Regions from separate parts of the Arthrobacter sp. SE2 genome, predicted to be linked through region 2. Evidence: riboswitches for the same ligand, from Rfam matches in the RefSeq annotation. Region 2 holds a riboswitch; the other holds the start of a gene.
What was found. Region 2 has a riboswitch for glycine ahead of AC4CS3_RS09895 (amino acid permease). Riboswitches for the same ligand answer to the same signal wherever they lie in the genome.
Positions count from the first base shown of each region.

Region 1: linked by a shared signal. The riboswitch ahead of gcvP (aminomethyl-transferring glycine dehydrogenase) and the one ahead of AC4CS3_RS09895 (amino acid permease) in region 2 are both predicted to bind glycine.

Region 1 is NZ_JBZAYA010000009.1:204,080-210,733, reverse strand. It holds gene gcvT (glycine cleavage system aminomethyltransferase GcvT) at 1-964, opposite strand, end outside; gene gcvP (aminomethyl-transferring glycine dehydrogenase) at 976-3,861, opposite strand; glycine riboswitch at 3,914-4,021, opposite strand; glycine riboswitch at 4,023-4,120, opposite strand; gene AC4CS3_RS14490 (TetR/AcrR family transcriptional regulator) at 4,425-4,973, opposite strand; gene AC4CS3_RS14485 (MFS transporter) at 5,056-6,597, shown strand.
Region 2 is NZ_JBZAYA010000006.1:617-7,270, reverse strand. It holds gene AC4CS3_RS09900 (PucR family transcriptional regulator) at 1-733, shown strand, start outside; gene AC4CS3_RS09895 (amino acid permease) at 785-2,248, opposite strand; glycine riboswitch at 2,300-2,408, opposite strand; glycine riboswitch at 2,410-2,507, opposite strand; glycine riboswitch at 2,731-2,831, shown strand; gene gcvP (aminomethyl-transferring glycine dehydrogenase) at 2,994-5,852, shown strand; gene gcvT (glycine cleavage system aminomethyltransferase GcvT) at 5,864-6,654, shown strand, end outside.

The DNA.
Region 1 (6,654 bases), on a different contig from region 2:
CCACTACGCCGTCCTTGAGGACCGGGTAGTGGCTGCGGCCGGCGCGGCGGCCCAGGCCCTTGAGGCCAACCAGCTTCCGGCCGCTGGTGGAACCGGCGCCATCGGCCTTCAGTGCTTCGAGGGCAGCACGGCCCACGAAGTCGCTTTCCTTGGCGAGCGAAACCACGGGGCCAAGGCCTGCCGAGAAGGGGTTCCCTTCACGGGAGAGCTCGTTGCCGTAGAGCGGCATGCCTGCCTCGAGGCGGAGGGAGTCACGCGAAGCCAGGCCCGCGGGGATCAGCTCGCCGTCCTGGGCAACTGCCGCGATTGCTTGCCACAGGGCGGCAGCGGCATCGTTGTCTACGAAGATTTCGAAGCCGTCCTCACCTGTGTAGCCGGTGCGGGCGAGCAGCAGTTCCGTGGTCTTCCCGGCAAAGGTGAAGGGCACCTCGACGGCGGCGTAGTACTTGAGTTCGGTGACCAGCGAATGCTGTTCCGTCGGGACCAAGCGGAGGAGGATTTCTTCCGCTTTGGGACCCTGGACGGCGATCAGGGAGGTTGCCGCGGAGGCGTCCTTGACGATGACGTCGAAGTTAGCAGCCCGCTGCGCCAGTGCCTCGGCAACAACCTTGGCGTTGCCCGCGTTCGGAACCACCAGGAACTTGGAATCGCCACGACGGTACGTGATGAGGTCATCGATGATGCCGCCGTCTTCCTGGCAGATCAGCGAGTATTTGGCCTTGCCTACCGCGATCGCGGAGATCTTCCCGACTAGGGCGTAGTCGAGGAAGGCAGCGGCTTCCGGACCGGTGACCCAGACTTCGCCCATGTGGGAGAGGTCGAACAGGCCTGCGGACTGGCGGACTGCGTGGTGCTCGGCCAGTTCGGAGGAGTACTTCAGGGGCATCTGCCAGCCACCGAAATCGGTGAAGGAAGCGTCGAGCTTCTTGTGCTCTTCGTAGAGCGCAGTGTAGTTCTCAGTCATTGCGTCAGTCCTTAGTTCTCGAAGGCTTCGATCGGAGGGCAGGAGCAGACCAGGTTGCGGTCGCCGGCGGCGCCGTCGATGCGGCCGACGGGCGGGAAGTACTTGTCCTGCTTGAGGTGGTGGACAGGGAAGACGGCCTGCTCGCGGGAGTATTCACGGTTCCAGTCCGAGGAGACGACGGCGGCCGCGGTGTGCGGTGCGTGGCGCAGCGGGCTGTTCTCCACCGTGAAGTCGCCGTGGGCAACCTGGTCGATTTCCTTGCGGATGGTGATCATGGCTTCGATGAAGCGGTCGATCTCCCCGAGGTCCTCGGATTCGGTGGGCTCCACCATCAGGGTGCCGGCCACCGGGAACGCCAGGGTGGGAGCGTGGAAGCCGTAGTCGATGAGTCGCTTGGCGACGTCCTCCGCGGTGACGCCTGTCTTGGCCGTCAGTTCGCGCAGGTCCAGGATGCACTCGTGGGCCACGAGTCCGCCTTCACCGGTGTAGAGAACGGGGAAGTACTCGTTGAGGCGCGAGGCGATGTAGTTCGCGGCAAGCAGCGCGGACTTGGTGGCTTCGGTGAGGCCTTCGCCGCCCATGAGCTTCACGTAGGCCCAGGAAATCGGCAACACACCCGCGGAGCCGTAACGCGAGGCGGAGATGGCCACGCCAGTCCGTGGCAAAGAAGCGCCGTCTTCGTGCGCTGCCTTGTTGGCATCGCCGGGCATGAAGGGTGCCAGGTGTGCTTTGGCCGCGACCGGGCCAACGCCCGGTCCGCCGCCGCCGTGCGGGATGCAGAAGGTCTTGTGCAGGTTCAGGTGGGACACGTCGCCGCCGAACTTGCCCGGCTGGGCCAGGCCCACGAGCGCGTTAAGGTTGGCGCCGTCAACGTACACCTGGCCGCCGGCTGCGTGCACGGAGTCGCAGATTTCGCGGACGTCGGCGTCGTACACGCCGTGCGTGGAGGGGTAGGTGATCATGATGGCCGAGAGGACGTCCTTGTTGGCCTCGATCTTGGCCTGCAGGTCCGTGTGGTCGATCGTGCCGTCGGCAGCCGTGGCCACCACGACCACCTTCATGCCGGCCAGCACTGCCGAGGCAGCGTTGGTGCCGTGGGCAGAAGCCGGGATGAGGCAGACGTTGCGCTGGAGATCGCCGCGGGAGTGGTGGTAGCCGCGGATGGCCAGCAGACCCGCGAGTTCGCCCTGGGAACCGGCGTTGGGCTGGATGGAGACCTGGTCATAACCGGTGATCTCGGTCAGGTCAGATTCCAGATCTTCGATCAGTTCGCGCCAGCCCTCGGTCTGGGAATCCGGGGCGAACGGGTGGATCGAGGCGAATTCCGGCCAGGAGATGGCTTCCATCTCGGCGGTCGCGTTCAACTTCATGGTGCACGAACCCAACGGGATCATAGTGCGGTCCAGCGCCAGGTCACGGTCCGAAAGCTTGCGGATGTAGCGCAGCAGCTGCGTCTCGGAACGGTGCGTGTTGAACACCGGGTGCTGCAGGTAGTCCGAAGTTCGCTCGACGGCGGCCTCCAGGGCGAAGCCCTCGCCGTCACCGGACACAGTGGCACCGAAGGCGGCGACGACACCAAAAGCATCAAGGACGCCGCCGACGATTTCTTTTGTCGTGGTTTCATCAACGGAGACGCCGACAGTGTCCGCGTCGATGCCGCGCAGGTTGATGCCCTTGGCCTCGGCGGTTGCAACGATTTCGGCAGCCTTGCCCGGGACGCGGACGGTGACGGTGTCGAAGAAGCTGCCGTGCAGAACCTCAAGGCCCGCGGCCTTCAAGGACGCAGCCAGGGTCCGGGCGTGGTTGTGGGCGGTCTCGGCGATCGCCTTCAGGCCATCGGGTCCGTGGTAGACGGCATACATCGAGGAAACGATGGCCAAGAGTGCCTGCGCGGTGCAGATGTTGGACGTCGCCTTCTCGCGGCGGATGTGCTGCTCGCGGGTCTGGAGGGCGAGGCGGTAGGCGGGAGTGCCGGCGTCGTCCTTGGAAACGCCCACCAAGCGGCCCGGCATGGAGCGCTCGAGGCCCTTCTGGACCGCCATGTACGCGGCGTGCGGGCCGCCGAAGAACAGCGGAACGCCGAAGCGCTGGGTGGAGCCGACAGCGATGTCGGCACCCTGCTCGCCCGGAGGCGTGATCAGGGTGAGGGCGAGGAGGTCCGCGGCGACGGTGACGAGGGCACCGCGTTCCTTGGCGGCGGCAATCACGGCGGAGTGGTCGAACACCCGGCCCGAAACGCCCGGCTGCTGCAGCACGATGCCGTTGATCTCGCCGTCGGGCAGGCCCTGGGACAGGTCCGCGATCTCCACCTCGAAGCCCAGCGCCTCGGCGCGGCCCTTCACGATGGCGATGGTCTGCGGGAGGCAGTCGGCGTCGAGGACCGTCTTGCCGTCGTGGGCCGTCTTGTTCTTGTTGGCCCGGCGCATCATGAGGACTGCTTCGGCGACGGCGGTGGCTTCGTCCAGGAGGGAGGCGTTGGCGATGGGCAGCCCCACGAGGTCCTGGACCATGGTCTGGAAATTCAGCAGGGCTTCGAGGCGGCCCTGGGAGATTTCCGGCTGGTACGGCGTGTAGGCCGTGTACCAGGCCGGGGATTCGAGGATGTTGCGGCGAATCACCGGCGGAGTGACGGTGTCGTAATAGCCCTGGCCGATCATCTGCACAGCCGTCTTGTTCTTGGCCGCCAGCTTGCGAAGCTCAGCCAGAACCTCCACCTCGCTGAGGGCATTCTGGAGCGTCAGTGCGACGTCCTGGCGGATGTCATTGGGAACCGCGGTGTCTACGAGCGAATCGACACTGTCGTAGCCAACAGACTTGAGCATGATGTCAATGTCGGCCTGGCGGCGGGCGCCGATATGCCGGTCAACGAACGTAGTGGAGGTTGAACTAACCGTCACGAAGGAACTCCATTAATAAGGCGGCGCAGGGTACGCCACAGCTAATCGGGTTCCTCCCCACTCTGTATTGGACCTGAGAGTTTCCGCGAAACCGTGCTCGTGGCACTGTTCCGCTTGCACCGTCGGTGAGCACGCGTCAGCGTGCTGCTTTCCAGAGTTGCCTTGCCGCGGCGGTGCGTGGGCCTGAGAGATTCCTGGGGAGGATTTGCTCCTACGGCGCCTGCATCACATGCCTGCAGGACTCTCCCGCCGCAGATCAAAGGCGTATTCAGTTATGTGAATCAGATCGTGGTTGCCGGTGACGGCTGCCACAACTCTCAATTGTCCTATGGACTGCCCGCGTCTGCAAATGTGGTCACCGACCCCGCCCGGCTTTCCCAACTAGCTCGCACTAAATGTCGTTTTGGAGCCCCTAAACGACAACAACTGCGTGGGCCCACGCCGCCAGGGTTCCCTGGCCGTGGGGCCCCAACGGCGAGGGCCCCTGCCTGAGCTTGCGAAGGCTGGGAGCCGGTGGGGACTTGCGAGGCGAGGGTGGCGGTGGGGATTAGTTGGGCCAACCCTCAGTTACGGAGGCGTTCGACGGCGGCCAGCAGCGCACCGACGTCGGCGCTCCTCGCGCTGGCCTTGACTTCCGTATCACCGGCGCCGCCTTCAAGCATTGCGTTGAAGTAAAGTCCATCGCCCATGTACCGGACCGCTTTGGCCATCTCGGGCCCCACTTCTTCGGCGAGCACATCGAGCCATTGTTGCTGGATCCCGGCGAAACGCCTGCGGGTTTCTTCATGGGCTACTTCCGCGAGCCGCGTGGCTGCCACGAACACCCTGTCCAAAGGGGTATCCGCCCACAGTGAAGACTTGATGAAGAATGCGGCCGCACCTTCGGGCGCTGCCTTCATTGCTTCGATGTCCAACGCGGCCAGCCCGTCCATGCGTTCGAGCAAGGAGCTGATCATGGCTTCCTTGTTGGGGAAATGGTAGAGCAGGCCGCCCTTGGAGACGCCTGCGCGCTTGGCGACGGCATCCAGGGTGGCAGCCCGCTCCCCCACCTCGATCAACAGGGCTTCAAAGGCATCCAGGACAGCGTCCCGGGCAATAGGTTTTCGCGGCATGGTGTCCATCATCCCTTAGTTCGATGCGGCAGTTCGATGAGTCAGATTGAAACTATACCGTCCAGACGGTACAGTTATTTTCATGTTCAGCCCGTCCACAACCCAGCACCCCCGCACCCCTTCGATCCAATCCGCCCCGTGGCGCGATTGGGCTGCCCTGGCACTCCTGATGTTCCCCGTGCTGCTGGTGGCTGTGGACAATACGGCGCTGACATTTGCCCTGCCGCAAATCGCCCGTTCGCTGGAAGTCGGGGGCGTGCAGCTTCTGTGGGTCGTCGATGCGTACCCGCTGGTTCTCGCAGCCCTGTTGGTGTCCATGGGAAACCTGGGAGACCGGATCGGCCGCCGCCGCTTGCTGTTGATCGGCAGCACGGGCTTCGCCGCCGTTTCCGCGGCCACCGCCTTCGCGCCGTCGGCGGAATGGCTCATCGCCGGACGTGCCAGCATGGGCGTCTTCGGAGCCATGCTCATGCCGTCCACGTTGTCCTTGATCCGCAACATCTTCCCGGACCCGAACCGCCGCCGGCTCGCCGTGGCAGTGTGGGCCGCAGGATTCTCCGGCGGCGCCGCCCTCGGGCCGATCTTCGGCGGCTGGCTCGTGGAGCACTTCTGGTGGGGTGCCGTGTTCCTGGTTGCGGTGCCATTGTTGCTGCCCCTGCTCGCCTTTGGCCCCTCCCTCATTCCCGAGTCCAAGGATCACAACCCGGGCAAGCCGGACGTTCCCAGCGTCGTGCTGTCCATCCTGACCATGGCCCCCGTGGTTTATGGCATCAAAGAGGCCGCCGTGCACGGTTTTGGCCCTGGACCCGCGGCCTTCATGGCGTTCGGCCTGGCCATGGGAATCGTCTTCGTCCGGAGGCAAGGCTCTTTGGCATCGCCCATGTTGGACGTACGGCTTTTCCGGAACAAGGTCTTCAGCACGGCCATCACGGCCAACGTCTTGTCCCTGTTCTCAATGACCGGCTTCATTTACTTCTTCGCGCAGCACTTGCAGCTCGTGGAAGGCCAATCCCCCATGCAGGCGGGGATCTCGATGGTTCCGGCATTGCTGGCCACCATCGTGGCGGGCCTGGTGGTGGTTCCGCTGGTCAAGCGGATCCGCCCGGGCCTGGTGGTGGCATCGGGCTTGGCGCTGAGCGCAGTGGGATACCTCGTGGCCGCCCTGGGCAACCACAGCCAGGGTCCGGGGTACCTTTTGACGGCACTCCTACTGCTGGCCATAGGGGTTGGCTCGGCGGAGACCATCTCCAACGACCTGATCCTCGGCGCGGTTCCTGCCGACAAGGCGGGCGCTGCATCGGCGATCTCCGAAACGGGTTACGAGCTCGGTTCATTGCTGGGCACAGCCGTCCTTGGCTCCATCCTGACAGCGTCCTACCAACACCACTTGCTGCTTCCAGGCGAATTGTCCGGCCATGCAGCCGAACGCTCGCGGGAGACGCTCGCCGGAGCCGTGGACACCGCGGCCGCACTGCCCCAGCCATTGGGTGACGCCCTGGCCACCGCCGCGCGTGCCGCCTTTGAATCGGGCGTCCACATCACGGCAGCGATCGGGCTGATACTGATGGCCGGAGCGGCAGTCCTTGCCGCCGTCGTGCTCCGCCGCGTGCCGACCGCAAAGTAGGCAGTCGGCGCGGATCGAGCCTGCGATTTGCAGTGTGATTTGTTTGTGATATCACTG
Region 2 (6,654 bases):
GCTGGAACTTTCACGAACAGTCCTGTCCCTGGAAAGCCAGCATCGCCTGGCTGGCGAGTTCCTCCGGCCAGCCGTTGATGGACGGCTGGGAGTCGTCGAACTGGAGAGCCGGCTTACCGCCTTTGATGTCCCAGCACAAGATTTCGTGATGGTCGCGATAGCCGCCGACGACGGCGAGCGGCTGGCGAACGTCCACGTGGAACTGTGGCGCCACGGATTTCCAGCCGCTTGCCTCCGGCGTTTCAACACACTTCATGTGGCGGTATCCCAAGCGGTGACCGACGACGTCTTGATCCATTGCGCCGGGACCGACGTCCGGATTGGCATCAGCTCGCCTACGTCCGCCGCAGGCATCCAGCGTGCACTGCAGGAATCGCTGTGGGCGCTTGGTTCAGCCAAGGGCAACGCCGTCAACCTGGCCCACTACGCCGAGGGACCGTCTTGGCTGGGCCTCACGAGTTTCGAGGAAGGCACGGCGTTGGTCCAGCGGCTGCTCGGCCCGGTCTTCGCGTACGAACAGGGCCAGGAAGGTGACCTCATCGTGACTTTGAGGACCTACCTGGACACCCAGAGGTCGTGGCAAAAGACAGCTGCGGCACTCTTCGCCCACCGGCAAACCGTGATCTACCGTATCCGGAAAATCGGCGAATTGACGGGGCTGGACATGAGCGAAACGTCCACGTTGGCCCAGCTTTGGTTTGCGCTCCAGATACATGAGGCCATGCATCAGTAGGCTCCTGCCTGGCTTCCTGCTGGCTCTCCTGCCGCGGCGGTGCGGCCTGGGTCAGGGAAGAACCGCGGCCTGGTTCGCGGCATCCTGTTCGGACTCGAGTTCCTCCTGGAACCTCGCGTAACGGGCCAGATGGGCTGGACGGCGGCGCAGGAAGAACCACGCGACGCCGAGCATGATGAACCAGACCGGAGTGGCCAAGAGAGCCACCAGTGTGTCGGGCTGTGTGGTCAAGGTCCACAGGACAAAGCCGAAGAACGCGAAGACCACCCAGACCATCGGGATGCCGCCGGGCATCTTGAACGTGGACGCGATGTGCAGCTGCGGGCGACGACGACGGAATGCGATGTAGCTGGCCAGGATGATGGACCAGACGAAGACGAAGCAGACGGCGGACACGGTGGTGACCATGTCAAAGGCCTTGCCGACGTCCTGTCCCGCGTACATCAGGACGACGCCGGAGAGCAGCAGCACGCAGGAGAGGAACAGGGCGTTGCGGGGAACCTTGCGCCCGGATAGGCCACTGAACAGGGCCGGGGCGTCGCCCTCCTGGGCCAGGCCGTACACCATGCGCGAGGTGGAGTAGATGCCGGAGTTGGCCGAGGACATGGCCGAGCTGAGCACCACCAGGTTCACCACGGTGGCAGCGGCACCCAGTCCAGCCAGGGAGAACATGGCGATGAAAGGGCTGTGGCCGGCGGCGAACTGGGTCCAGGGCGTGACGGACATCAGGATGATGAGGGCGCCCACGTAGAAGAGGAGCACGCGCACTGGGATGGAGTTGATCGCTCTGGGCAGGTTCTTCTCCGGGTCCTTGGCCTCTGCCGCGGTGGTGCCCACGAGCTCAATGCCCACGAAAGCGAAGACGGCAATCTGGAAGCCAGCCACGAAGCCCATGAATTCGTGTGGGAAGAAGCCGCCGTGGCTCCACAGGTTGCTGAAGCTTGCCGGTCCGGCGTCGGACTGGAAACCGCTGAAAATCATGAACAGGCCCACAACGATCAGTGCCGCAATCGCGATGATCTTGATGAGAGCGAACCAGAATTCTGTCTCGCCGAAGGCCTTCACCGTGGTCAGGTTCAGTAGCAGCAGGATCGCGATGGTGGCCAGGCCCGGAATCCACAGCGGGAGGCTCGGCCAGAGTTCCTTCGAATAGCCGGCGATGGCGATGACGTCCGCTATGCCGGTGATCACCCAGCAGAACCAGTAGGTCCAGCCGGTGAAGAAACCTGCCCAAGGTCCCAGCAGGTCCGCGGCAAAATCGCTGAAGGACTTGTAGTGCAAGTTGGACAACAACAGCTCGCCCATCGCCCGCATGACGAAGAACAGCATGAAGCCGATGATCATGTACACGAAGATGACCGACGGGCCGGCCGCGGAAATGGTCTTGCCCGAACCCATGAACAGGCCAGTGCCGATCGCCCCGCCGATAGCAATCAGCTGGATGTGCCGGTTGCTGAGCTGGCGGTCAAGATGTGGTGTTTCGACGGCTTTGGCGGGCGGATGATGAATCGTCATGAGGAACTCCATCGTTCAAGTGGCATTAGCGTGCCACGATGATTCGGGGTTCCTCCCCGCTCTGTCTTGGACCTGAGAGATTCCGCGGCCCCGTGCTTTCGCATGGTTCCGCTTTGCACCGTCGGTGAGCCCGGGGTTCCCAGGCTGCTTTCCAGAGTTGCCTTGCCGCGGCGGTACATGGGCCTGAGAGTTTCCTGGGGAGGATTTGCTCCTACGGCGCCCGCTGAATGTACCGGCAGGACTCTCCCGCCGCAGATCATAAGCAGTATTCAGTTGGGTGAAGAGAATCGCGGATGTGGAGGATTGGCCTCTTCCGGGCGGCCACCGATTCAGTGTGGGATAGCTCACTAAGAAATGTCAATTCGGCCTTTGCTTCGTCACCTCGGTGCCCGCTGAGCGCCGTTTTCGAACCAGATGTTGCCCCGACTCTGACGTTGTGTGTATGGTGTGAGCCGAATCACCCCAAATCTGAATATGCCTTTCGAACCGTGGCGGGAGAGTCCTCCCAGTCATCAACCGGGCAGGCGCCGTAGGAGCAAATCCTCCCCAGGAATCTCTCAGGCCCCCGTACCGCCGCGGCGAGGCAACTCTGGAAAGCAGCCAGGCTTCGGTCCGGCTCACCGACGGTGCAAGCGGAACACAACGTGACAATGCGTTCTGCGGAATCTCTCAGGTCCGATACAGAGCGGGGAGGAACCCAAACCGAAGCCGTGCCATTGTGGTCGGCCCTACCTTGGAGTTCCTTTTGACTGTTCAATCAACCCCCACCGCTTTTGCAGACCGACACATCGGCGCGCGACGGCAAACCGATGTTGACATCATGCTCAAAGCTGTCGGCTACGACTCCGTTGACGGCCTGGTGGATGTCGCTGTCCCCGATTCCATCCGCCAGGACGTCGCACTCAGGCTGTCCAAGCACGGCACCGACGCCCTCAGCGAGGTCGAAGTCCTGGCTGAACTTCGCAAGCTGGCGGCCAAGAACAAGACGGCTGTGCAGATGATCGGCCAGGGCTATTACGACACCGTCACTCCGCCGGTGATCCGCCGCAACATCCTCGAATCCCCGGCCTGGTACACGGCCTACACGCCCTACCAGCCGGAAATCTCCCAAGGCCGCCTCGAAGCCCTGCTGAATTTCCAGACCATGGTCCAGGACCTCGTGGGGCTGCCCATCGCCAACGCCTCCCTCCTGGACGAAGCCACCGCCGTCGCCGAAGCAGTCCTCATGATGCGCCGGGCCAACAAGAACAAGACGGCCCACGACGGCAAGACCGTCCTCGACGCCGACTGCCTCCCGCAGACCATCGCCATCGTGAAGGGCCGCGCCGAGGCGCTGGGCTTCGAGGTGGAGATCGCGGACCTGTCCCAGGGCCTGCCCGACGGCGAGATCAACGGCATCGTGCTGCAGCAGCCGGGCGTTTCGGGCCGGGTGTTCGACCACTCCGCCGTGATTGCCGCCGCCAAGGAACGCGGTGCCCTCGTCACCGTCGCCGCGGACCTCCTCGCCCTCACCCTGATCACGCCTCCGGGCGAGCAGGGTGCCGACATCGCTGTCGGCTCCACCCAGCGCTTCGGCGTTCCGCTGTTCTTCGGCGGCCCGCACGCCGCGTACATGGCTGTGCGCGAAGGCATGGAGCGTACACTCCCGGGCCGCATCGTCGGCGTTTCCAAGGACAATGCCGGCGTGCCCGCCTACCGCCTCGCCCTCCAGACCCGCGAGCAGCACATCCGCCGCGAGAAGGCGACGTCCAACATCTGCACCGCGCAGGCACTGTTGGCGATCGTTTCCTCGATGTATGCCGTCTACCACGGACCCGATGGCCTGAAGGCGATCGCCGAGACCGCCCACAACCACGCCCGCACGCTCGCCACCGCGCTCAAAGTCGCCGGCCGCGAACTCGTCTCCGATTCCTTCTTCGACACCGTCACCGTCCGCGTCCCCGGCAAGGCCGGGAAGGTCATCGCGGCCGCCGAGGCCAGGGGCATCAACCTGCGGATCATTGACGCCGACACCGTAGGCGTCTCCGTTGACGAAACCACGACGTCGGAAGTGCTGTCCGCAGTTGCCGTCGCCTTTGGCGCCGGTCCCGTGAAGACCGCTGCCGGCTTCGAGTTGCCGGAGGCCGTGGTCCGCATTTCTGATTTCCTTCGGCACCCGGTGTTCAACACGCACCGTTCCGAAACGCAGCTGCTGCGCTACATCCGCAAGCTTTCGGACCGTGACCTGGCGCTGGACCGCACCATGATCCCGCTGGGTTCGTGCACCATGAAGTTGAACGCCACCGTCGAGATGGAAGCCATCTCCTGGCCGGAATTCGCCTCGATCCACCCGTTCGCCCCGGATTCCCAGACCGAGGGCTGGCGCGAACTGATCACGGACCTGGAATCTGACCTGACCGAGATCACCGGTTATGACCAGGTCTCCATCCAGCCCAACGCCGGTTCCCAGGGCGAACTCGCGGGTCTGCTGGCCATCCGCGGCTACCACCACTCCCGCGGCGAGGCCCAGCGCAACGTCTGCCTCATCCCGGCTTCTGCCCACGGCACCAACGCTGCCTCGGCGGTGCTGGCCGGCATGAAGGTGGTCGTGGTGGCCACGGCTGCCGACGGCACGATCGACCACACGGACCTGCAGGCCAAGATCGAGGCCAACAAGGACGTCCTCTCGGCCATCATGATCACCTACCCCTCCACGCACGGCGTGTACGACGCCGACGTGCGCGAGGTCTGCGACTCCGTGCACGCAGCCGGCGGCCAGGTGTACGTTGACGGCGCCAACCTTAACGCCCTGGTCGGCCTGGCCCAGCCGGGCAAGTTCGGCGGCGACGTGTCCCACCTGAACCTGCACAAGACCTTCTGCATCCCGCACGGCGGCGGCGGACCGGGCGTTGGCCCGGTCGCGGCCAAAGCACACCTGGCACCCTTCATGCCCGGCGACGCGAACGACGCTTTTTCCGGCAAGGGTGTCGCCATCTCCGCCTCGCGTTACGGCTCCGCGGGTGTGTTGCCGATTTCCTGGGCCTACGTGAAGCTCATGGGCGGCGAAGGCCTCACCGAAGCCACCAAGTCCGCGCTGCTTGCCGCGAACTACATCGCCTCGCGCCTCAACGAGTCCTTCCCCGTTCTCTACACCGGTGAAGGCGGACTCGTGGCCCACGAGTGCATCCTGGACCTGCGCGAACTGACGGCCAAGACCGGCGTCACCGCGGAGGACGTCGCCAAGCGCCTCATCGATTACGGTTTCCACGCGCCCACGTTGTCGTTTCCGGTGGCCGGCACCCTGATGGTGGAGCCCACGGAGTCCGAGGACTTGGCAGAGATCGACCGCTTCATCGAAGCCATGATCACCATCCGCAAGGAAATCGACCAGGTCGCGCACGGCGACTTCACGGTGGAGAACTCGCCGCTGCGCCACGCGCCGCACACGGCTGCAGCCGTTGTGAGCTCCGGTTGGGATCGTGAATACCTGCGCGAACAGGCCGTCTTCCCGGTCCCCCACCTCAAGCAGGACAAGTACTTCCCGCCCGTCGGCCGCATCGACGGCGCCGCGGGCGACCGTAACCTGGTCTGCTCCTGCCCTCCGATCGAAGCCTTCGAGAACTAAGGACTGACGCAATGACTGAGAACTACACGGCTCTCTATGAGCAGCACAAAATCGCCGGCGCGTCCTTCACGGACTTCGGCGGCTGGCAGATGCCCCTCAAATACGAGTCCGAACTGGCCGAACACCACGCCGTCCGCCAGTCCGCAGGCCTGTTCGACCTCTCCCACATGGGCGAAGTCTGGGTCACCGGTCCGGAAGCCGCTGCCTTCCTCGACTACGCCCTAGTCGGGAAGCTGTCGGCGATCGCGGTAGGCAAGGCCAAATACTCGCTGATCTGCCAGGAAGACGGCGGCATCATCGATGACCTCATCACCTACCGCCGACCGTCTTCCGAGGACGGCAGCGACAAGTTCCTCGTGGTCCCCAACGCCGGCAACGCGCAGGTCGTGACGGCAGCCCTGGTCGAAAGGGCTGCCAACTTTGACGTCGTCGTCGAGGACGCCTCCGCGGCAACCTCGCTGATCGCCGTCCAGGGCCCCAAGGCGGAAGCCATTCTGTTGACCCTTGTCCCGGCCGAGCAGCACTCCCTCGTCACCGGGCTCAAGTACTACGTGGCTGTTGAGGTCGAGATCAACGGTCAGGAGCTCCTCTTGGCCCGCACCGGGTACACCGGTGAAGATGGCTTCGAGATCTACGTCCCCAATGAAGACGCGGCAGGACTCTGGGAAGCACTCCTGGAAGCCGGCGAAGGCCACGGCCTCATCCCCGCCGGCTTGGCCTGCCGCGACTCCCTCCGCCTCGAAGCCGGCATGCCGCTCTACGGCAACGAACTCTCCCGCTACGTGAACGCCTACGCTGCCGG